2 regions of the Streptomyces sp. NPDC024555 genome follow, and region 2 is predicted to be linked to the other one. Evidence: riboswitches for the same ligand, from Rfam matches in the RefSeq annotation. Region 2 holds a riboswitch; the other holds the start of a gene.
What was found. Region 2 has a riboswitch for ZMP and ZTP ahead of ACZ4FH_RS10410 (bifunctional 5,10-methylenetetrahydrofolate dehydrogenase/5,10-methenyltetrahydrofolate cyclohydrolase). Riboswitches for the same ligand answer to the same signal wherever they lie in the genome.
Positions count from the first base shown of each region.

Region 1: another riboswitch for ZMP and ZTP. It lies ahead of ACZ4FH_RS26480 (phosphoribosylaminoimidazolecarboxamide formyltransferase); the one in region 2 lies ahead of ACZ4FH_RS10410 (bifunctional 5,10-methylenetetrahydrofolate dehydrogenase/5,10-methenyltetrahydrofolate cyclohydrolase).

Region 1 covers NZ_JBVHKV010000016.1:76,005-80,366, forward strand. Annotated here, with positions in the region: gene ACZ4FH_RS26475 (ATP-binding protein) at 1-1,053, opposite strand, end outside; gene ACZ4FH_RS26480 (phosphoribosylaminoimidazolecarboxamide formyltransferase) at 1,217-2,368, opposite strand; ZMP/ZTP riboswitch at 2,401-2,485, opposite strand; gene ACZ4FH_RS26485 (ABC transporter ATP-binding protein) at 2,560-3,294, opposite strand; gene ACZ4FH_RS26490 (potassium-transporting ATPase subunit C) at 3,407-4,084, opposite strand; gene kdpB (potassium-transporting ATPase subunit KdpB) at 4,091-4,362, opposite strand, start outside.
Region 2 covers NZ_JBVHKV010000005.1:166,649-171,010, forward strand. Annotated here, with positions in the region: gene ACZ4FH_RS10395 (Asp23/Gls24 family envelope stress response protein) at 55-504, shown strand; gene ACZ4FH_RS10400 (DJ-1/PfpI/YhbO family deglycase/protease) at 591-1,160, opposite strand; gene ACZ4FH_RS10405 (serine/threonine-protein kinase) at 1,292-2,749, opposite strand; ZMP/ZTP riboswitch at 2,848-2,933, shown strand; gene ACZ4FH_RS10410 (bifunctional 5,10-methylenetetrahydrofolate dehydrogenase/5,10-methenyltetrahydrofolate cyclohydrolase) at 2,956-3,822, shown strand; gene ACZ4FH_RS10415 (aminotransferase class I/II-fold pyridoxal phosphate-dependent enzyme) at 3,856-4,362, opposite strand, start outside.

The DNA of each region.
Region 1 (4,362 bases), on a different contig from region 2:
GTCCAGGTCGGTGCCGGACTCACGGGCGACGGTGGCGCCGACGCCGGGTCCGTAGATGTACTGCCAGGTCTTGCGGCGGCTGGAGCCGAGGACGATCTGGGTGGCGTTGACGCCCCGGGCGAATTCGAGGAGCGCGGAGGGTATGTCGTCGCCGATGACGTGGTGGAAGGTGCCGCCCAGGTCCTCGACGAGGGTGCGCTGGACGGTCAGCTCCTTGGGCGAGGCGGAGGTCAGTCCGTCGCTGCGGGCGACGTAGACGGCGAGGATCTCGCTGCCCGAGCCCTTGGCGGCCATCCGGGCGGCGCGGCGGATGAGGGTGCGGCCCTCGGGGCCTCCGGTGAGCCCGACGACTATGCGCTCGCGGGCCTGCCAGGTGGTGCGGATGTTGTGCTCGCCCCGGTACTGCTGGAGGTATTCGTCGACCCGGTCGGCGACCCAGAGGAGGGCCAGCTCGCGCAGGGCGGTGAGGTTGCCGGGGCGGAAGTAGTTGGAGAGCGAGGCGTCGATCCGGTCGGGCTTGTAGATGTTGCCGTGGGCCATCCGGCGGCGCAGGGCCTGGGGCGACATGTCGACCAGTTCGAGCTGGTCGGCGCGGCGGACCACTTCGTCGGGGACGGTCTCGCGCTGGCGTACGCCGGTTATGGACTCGACGACGTCGCCGAGGGACTCCAGGTGCTGGATGTTGACGGTGGAGACCACGTCGATACCGGCCTGGAGGAGTTCCTCGACGTCCTGCCAGCGCTTGGCGTTGCGGGAGCCGGGGACGTTGGTGTGGGCGAGTTCGTCGACGAGGGCGACGGCGGGGGCGCGTTCCAGTACGGCGTCGACGTCCATCTCCGTGAAGACGGCGGAGCGGTACTCGATCTCGCGGCGCCGGACCTCCTCCAGGCCGTGCAGCATCACCTCGGTGCGCGGCCGGTCGTGGTGCTCGACGAAGCCGATGACGCAGTCGGTGCCCCGCTCGACCCGGCGGTGCGCCTCGGAGAGCATCGCGTACGTCTTGCCGACGCCCGGTGCCGCACCGAGGTAGATCCGAAGTTTGCCGCGCCCCATGGCCCCATTGTCTTCCCGGTCCCGGTCACCACCAGCGGGACCGGTGGCCGCCGCGCGGCGGCCACTGTCGAAAATACCCCGTGGATATCCGGCATATCGGGCGCGGGGTGGGGCGGTGACCCGTCTTGACACAACTCTGATGCCACCGCCGCCACCGCCGTCGTCAGTGGTGGAAGAGGCGCAGACCGGTGCGGGCGAGGGCGATCCCGTGGGCGCGGCAGGCCTCCGCGACCTCGTCGGACCGGATCGATCCGCCCGGTTCCGCGATGCAGGTCACACCGTGGCGCCGGGCGTGGTCGACGTTGTCACGAAAGGGCAGCGAGCCGTCCGAGACGAAGGCGACCCCGGTGAGCCGGGCGAGCCAGGCGGCGCGCTCCTGCGGGCCGATCTCCGGCGGCTCGCCGCCGAGCGCGTCGCGGCAGCGATCCCGCTCGTCGGCGGTGAGGTCGCCCTCGACGAGCCTGATCTGCCAGTTGATCCGGTCCTGCCGGCGGATTCCCCCGCGGAAGGCGAGATCCCGGACGAGGGGGTGCCGGCGCAGCCACCAGGTGTCCGTCTTGGCCCCGGCCAGCCGGGTGCAGTCCACCCGGGACTGCTGTCCCGCGCCGATGCCCAGGGCCATGCCGTCCTTGAGGTAGCAGACCGCGTTGGACTGGGTGCGGCGCAGCACCACGAGTCCGAGGAGCAGGTCCCGCCGGGACGCGTCGGTCATCTCCCCGGTGACCACCTCGGCGAGGAGGCCGGCGGAGACGGGGACGGGGTCGCGTTCCTGGGAGAGCCGCAGGCCGTAGACCTCGCGGGACTCGGCGGCGGGCGGGGTGAAGTCCGCATCGGCCTCCAGTACCAGGAAGGACCCGTTCCGCTTCCTGCCGAGGGCGGCGGCCACGCCCGGCGCGTAACCGGGGGCGACGATGCCGTCGCAGACCACGCGGGCCAGCAGCTCGGCCAGTTCGGCGTCGACCTCGTGCGAGACGGCCGCGAAGTCCCCGTACGAGGACTTGGGGTCGCCGTCCCGGGCCCGCAGATAGGCGCTGGTGAGCGGTCCCACGGTGGCCGGGTCGACGCCGTGCTGCCGGGCGACGGCCTCGTCGACAGGACCGGCCAGCGCGGCCCCGGCGGGCGAGACGTGCTTGAAGGAGGCCGCGGCCGGGACACCGAACACCTCGGCGGCCTCGCGCACGAGCTGCCAGGCGTTGAGCGCGTCCAGCCAGTTGATGTAGGACGGGGTGCCGCACAGCACCCGGAGCGGGGCCCGCCCCGGGTGCACGGGGGCCGCCTCGGCGGCGGTCTGCTGGGGGTTCATTCCGTAACGCATGCGCACTGTCGCACTCCTGGTCGGACGGGCCGACGGAGCGCCCAGGCGGTCGGCAGCTCCTCCGTGGAGGGGTCGCTTCCCGGTGGTGATCCACCCTCGCCAGTCGCGACGGTGACGATGGTAGACGGCGACCGGGGCCTCCCGCCGGAGAACGCCCGGACGCGGCGGCGGGAAGCCCCGTGACCTGCGGCTCAGTGCTCGATGATGTGCCCGTCGCTCAGCTCCAGCACCCGGTCCGCGAGGCCGAGCAGCTGGGCGTCGTGGGTGGCGACGAGGGCGGTGACGCCCTCGCTGCGCACCACGGCGCGCAGCAGCTCCATGACGGCCAGGCCGGTCTCCTGGTCGAGCTGGCCGGTCGGCTCGTCGGCGATCAGGAGGGCGGGCCGGTTGGCGAGCGCGCGGGCGATGGCGACGCGCTGCTGCTGGCCGCCGGACAGCTCGCCGGGGCGCTGGGCGGCGTGGTCGGCGAGGCCGACCAGGGAGAGCATGAGCGAGACGCGCTCCTCGCGCTCGCGCGGGTCGGCCTTGCGCAGCCGCAGCGGTACGCCGACGTTCTCGGCGGCGGTCAGGATCGGGATCAGGCCGAAGGACTGGAAGATGAAGCCGATCCGGTCGCGGCGCAGCTCCAGCAGGCCGTTCTCGCCGAGCGTGGAGAGATCGGTGCCGTCGACGGTGATCCGGCCGCCGTCGGGGGTGTCCAGACCGCCGACCAGGTTGAGCAGCGTCGTCTTGCCGGAGCCCGAGCGCCCCTTGAGGGCGACCAGCTCGCCGCGCGGGATGTCGAAGGAGACGCCGCGCAGCGCGTGCACGGCGCCCGCGCCGGAGCCGTACGACCGGTGCAGGTCCTCGATCCGGACCATGGGGCCCTCGGCGACGGCGGTGCCGCCTCCCGCTCCGTTGTCCGGCGCGGCGCTTGTCTCGGTCATGTCGCTCCCCGTGGGTCCTCGGTCCGTCGGCCGCCAGTATGGGCACGCGGTGCGGGGACGGGCAATGCCCGGGGCGGGTCCGTGGGGTCCCGCCCCGGGGCATCCGGGCCGGTCAGGGCGTCCGCGCGCCGTCCACGAGCTGCCGCAGCGCGATGTTGAGCCGCAGCACGTTGACGCGGGGCTCGCCGACGAAGCCGAGGATCCGGCCGTCGGTGTGCTGCTCGACGAGCTGGTGCACGCGCGCCGGGTCGAGGTGGTTGCGGAGGGCGACGCGCTGGACCTGGAGGCGGGCGTAGGCCGGGGAGATGTCGGGGTCGAGGCCGGAACCGGAGGAGGTGACGGCGTCGGCCGGGACGTCGGAGGGGTCGACCGGGTGGCCGGGGACGGAGTTGTCCTCGACGACGGCGGCCTTGGCGGCGGTGACCCAGTCGATCAGCTCCTTGTTGTCGCCGGAGCGGTTGGTGGCGCCGGAGAGGATCAGGGAGTACCGGGTGTTGACGCTGTTGGTGCCCAGCCCGTTGGAGGGCCGGGGCTGGAACCAGCGCAGATCGGGGGCTGGGGTGTCCTCGCCCTTCTTCGGCGGCAGGTCGTAGCGCTGCCCGATGAGGTCCGAACCGACGGTCCGGCCGTCGGCGGTGATCTCGGAGCCGTTCGCCCGGCCCGGCATGAGGCCCTGGGCGACGCCCGTGACGACGAGCGGGTAGAGGACTCCGCAGACCAGGGTGAGGACGAGCAGGGCGCGCAGTGCGGCCCAGAGCTGCCGTGCGGAGTTGCCGAGTGAGGTGTTCATGGCGGTTCAGCCGATCCCGGGGACGAGGGAGAGGAGCAGGTCGATGATCTTGATGCCGATGAACGGGGCGACCAGGCCGCCGAGTCCGTAGATGCCGAGATTGCGGCGGAGCATCGCGTCGGCGCCGCTGGGCCGGTAGCGGACGCCCTTGAGGGCGAGCGGGACCAGTGCCACGATGATCAGCGCGTTGAAGATCACCGCGGAGAGGATCGCGGAGCGCGGCGAGGCCAGATCCATGATGTTGAGGGTCTCCAGACCCGGGTAGACCGCGGCGAACA
Region 2 (4,362 bases):
GAAGCCGCGCCGGCCCCGATCCGCCCCTCCCGGAGAACTCTGTGTGAGGCACTCATGACGAACGCAACGACCGGCGGAACAACACTGGGTACGGAAGGCTCGGACGGCGGCCCCCGGGGCACCACCACGATCGCGGATTCCGTGGTCGCGACGATCGCGGGCATCGCCGTACGCGAGACCGACGGCGTCTACTCGGTCGGCGGCAGCGCCACGCGGGCCTTCGGGGCCGTGAAGGACCGGGTGTCGCGCTCCAGCGACGCAGGTCGCGGGGTGAAGGTGGAGGTCGGCGAGAAACAGACGGCCGTGGACGTCGACATCGTCGTGGAGTACGGCGTTCCGATCCTTGAGACCGCGAAGAGCATCCGCTACCGCGTGACCGACGCGGTGGAGACGATGACGGGACTCGAAGTCGTCGAGATCAACATACGGGTCCTCGACGTCCACGTCCCGGGTGACGACTCCGACGACGAGGACGCGGCCTCGGAGCGGCCCCGCGTCCAGTGACCGCTGCTGCCCGCGCGGACCGCGCGGGCACCGGGCGGCCCGCGTCAGCGGGTCGGAGCGCGTGGGCGGTCATGCCCCGTGCACGGTCATGGGGTGTCCACCGTGAGGGCCGCGTCCACCTCGCGCAGGAAGTCGTCCAGGTCGCCGGGGTTGCGTGAGGTGATGAGGCGCCAGCCGTGCCGGTCGTCCGTGATGACCGGTTCGTCGGCCCAGTCGCCGCCCGCGTTGCGGATGTCCGTCTTCAGGGACGGGTAGGACGTCAGCCGCTTCTCCGCCACGACGTCCGCTTCGACCAGTGCCCACGGTCCGTGGCAGATCGCCGCCACGGGCCGGCCGGACGAGGTGAAGGAACGGACGATGCGCACGGTGTCGGACCGCTGGCGCAGCGCGTCGGCGTTCAGCGTGCCGCCCGGAATCAGCAGCAGATCGTAGGCGTCCGGGTCCACCTCGCTCAGGGTGAGCGCCGGCCGGACCGTTCTGCCGGGCTTCTCGTCGCCCACCAGGGTCCGGATCTCGTCCATGGACACCGCGGCGAGCGTCACGTCGGCGCCCCAGCCGTCCAGATGCCGCTGGGGCACGAGGAGTTCGTCCTGTTCGACACCGTAGTTGGTGACGATCGCCAGTACTTTTCGCCTGCTCACGTCGTCGGCACTCATACGGGCCCTTCTGTCGGAGGCGTTCCGGCCGCTCCGGCCGACACCGGGGCGAACCCTTGTCCCTCCCCTCCACTCTCGGCCGCACGGGCGAACCGGGCAACCGCCCGCAGCACGCGGTCCGCCCTCGTGCCTCACAGTCCGGCTCGGCCGAGTATCCGGCCCATGGTCTCGACGGGAAGCGCAGGGTTCGCGGCCGCCCCGGAGGCGAGGGCTTGGTCCTCGGCCCCCAGGAGGGCGAGGAGCCGGTCGGCGGGGAGCGACGGGTTGCTCGCCGCCCGGCGGCGCACGGTGTCCGAGCCGTCGGCCACCAGGGCCTCGACGGTGGCGGCCGGAAGCCCGGGATGCGCCGCGGCGACGGCCCGGTCGGCCGGGTCCTCGGAGAGGGCCAGCGCGGTGGCGGCCCCGGCGGGAAAGCCCTTGTGGGCGAGCATGTCCCAGCGGCTGTAGCTCTTCCAGTCGGCCGCGATCTCCGCCAGCAGCCGGCCGGGGGCGTTGGCCTGGTGTTCGCAGACGAACAGCCGTACGGCGAAGCTCTCGTCGCGGGCGAGGATCTCCACGGTCTCGTCGGTGAGGTCGCTGCGCAGGGTCAGCGTCAGACGGAAGGCCTGGTGGCGGCTTCGCGCGAGGGCGATCTGGTCGGACGCGGACAGCTCTTCGGTCAGCAGCCGGCCGATGGCGTTGCCGCTACTGGCGTCGTCGTACTCCACCGGCACCGATTCGCGCAGCTCCGGATCGAGGCCGCGGCGTGCGACGACGGCGGCCCGGACCTCGTTGTCGGGATCACGTGCCGGAGCCGGGAGACGCGCGGGGTCCAGGGACGGATTGGCCGCGACCCCGGCACGCGTCGTCGGGTCCGTCAGGAAGCGGTCGGTCAGTTCGGCGTCGAGGTCGGCGACCGCGGCGATCCCCGCGCGCAGGTCCGTGCGGACCGCGGGGGCGGCGGACGTGTCGGCTTCCGCGAGCAGCGCGCGGGCGGTCCGGGCCGGCAGCGGTCCGTCCAGGTGGCTCAGGAGCCGTTCGCGGTCGACGTCACGGGGCAGCCGTGAGAGGAGGTCGCCGATCCGGGCGACGGGCGCGGGATTCCACTCGGTGGCGGTGACGGCCGCCGTACGCGCGTTGCCGTCGTCGAGCATGCCGGCCCGGATGTCGTCGGGCACATGGCGGTTGAACGCCGGCGCACGGCGGACCTTCGGCTCCGGGTCCCGGGCCGGCAGTGCGTAGACCTCGTACGGCAACGGCTTCGGGGAGAGGAGCCCGTGCACGCCCACGGTCGTGAAGAAGGAAGCCCCTTCGGCCAGTTGGCCGCGCACCCCCGCGTCGGTGTCCCGGGCGAGGACGGTCTGGACCTCGGCCGGGAGATCCGGACGCGCGGCCAGGCTCCGCCGGAGGTGTACGTCGTCGTCGCGGGCGAGGATCGCCGCCGCCTCCGCGGGCAGGCCGGGGCGGCGGGCGAGACCGGTCCGGTCGGTCCTTGCCGCAGCGAGGCGTGCCAGGACCTCCCGCCCCGCGGCGGGGTTGCCCGCCAGTGCGTGGAGTACGGCCGGCAGGTTGCGCGAGGCCGGGACAGGACGGGGGAGGGAGGCGGGCATCGCGCCAGGATGACAGGTCACCGGCCGGGGCCGGAACGTGATGGTGCGGACCGCGATCACGTTCCGGCCCCGCGACACGACCGGGTCCATTAGGGTGACGGGCGGGCCGTGACTGGCGCTGAGGTGGAGTACCACCGGGGAGCGGTCCGACGGGATGTCGTTGCCGTGCGCCTGGGCGAGTGGTCGACCACGCCTGGAGGGCGCAGATGTCTTCGATTCGTACGGCCCGGCTCATGGACGGCACCGCCCCCGCCCGGCGCATGCTCGGCGCGGCGGCGGAAGCGGCGGCGGAGATCACCCGGCGTACGGGCACGCCGCCGTGTCTGGCGACGGTGCTGGTGGGGGAGGACCCCGCGTCGGTCACGTATGTGCGGATGAAGCGGGCGCGGTGCGAGAAGGCCGGGATCCGCTCCCGCCACGTCGCTCTGCCGGCCGCGACCACGACCGCCGAACTGATCGGCACCCTGGCGGGGTTGTCCGCCGAGCCGGACGTCCACGGCATCCTGCTCCAGCATCCGTGCGGACCGCACGTCGACGAGCGGGCCGCGTTCGAGGCGATCGACCCGGCGAAGGACGTCGACGGGGTCACGATGCGCTCCTTCGCCGCGATGGGCTTCGGGCTGCCGGGATTCGTCTCCTGCACCCCCGGCGGGATCATGCGGCTCCTGGAGGAGTACGAGGTGGACCCGGCCGGGAAGCACGCCGTGGTGGTGGGCAGGAGCGCGATTCTCGGAAGGCCGGCCGGGATGCTCCTCCTCGCGAAGGACGCGACGGTGACGTACTGCCATTCGCGTACGGCGGACCTGCCGGCGATCGTGCGGGAGGCGGACATCGTGGTGGCGGCCGTGGGGCGGCCCCGGCTGATCCGGGGCGAGGACGTCAAGCCCGGGGCGGTGGTGATCGACGCCGGGTACAACGCGGGCAACGTCGGGGACGTGGACTTCGGCACCGCGCGCGAGCGGGCGGGTCTGATCACCCCGGTGCCGGGTGGCGTCGGGCCGATGACGATCGCCGTCCTCCTCGCGCAGACCGTGGAGGCCGCCGCGCAGCAGCTGGGTGTACGGGAGCGGTGACGCGCCCGCCCGCGGGGCCTTTGGGACGGGGCGTCACCCCTCGTCGTCGGCGCAGACCCTGACGGTACGGAGCTGCGGGTCGGCCGGGTCGGGAAGGTTCATGCCGGCCGCGAGCCCGGTGAGCAGATAGCGGAGCACGGGTTCGGTGAGCCGCTCGCCGGGGAGGACGACGGGGATGCCCGGGGGATAGGGGGTGATCATCTCCGCGGCGATCCGCCCGGCGGCCCGCTCCACCGGGACGTCCTCGGTGGGGGTGAAGTAGGCGTCGCGCGGCAGCCTCTCCTGCTCCATGCGCAGCTCGGCCGGGGCGGGAACGTCCACCTCCGGGCCGCGGGGCAGCGTGGGCGCCCGGTGGGCGAGGTCCCGCAGCCCCGCGAGCAGACGGTCGGCGGTCTCCGCGTCGTCGGCGTGGGTGAGCTGGGCGCTGATACGCCGGTGGTCCACGAGGTGCATGTCGATGTGGTGGTGCTCGCGGAGCAGGTCCGCCGCGAGATACCCGGAGATCCCGAGGTCCCGGATGTCGATGACGACCGGCAGCGG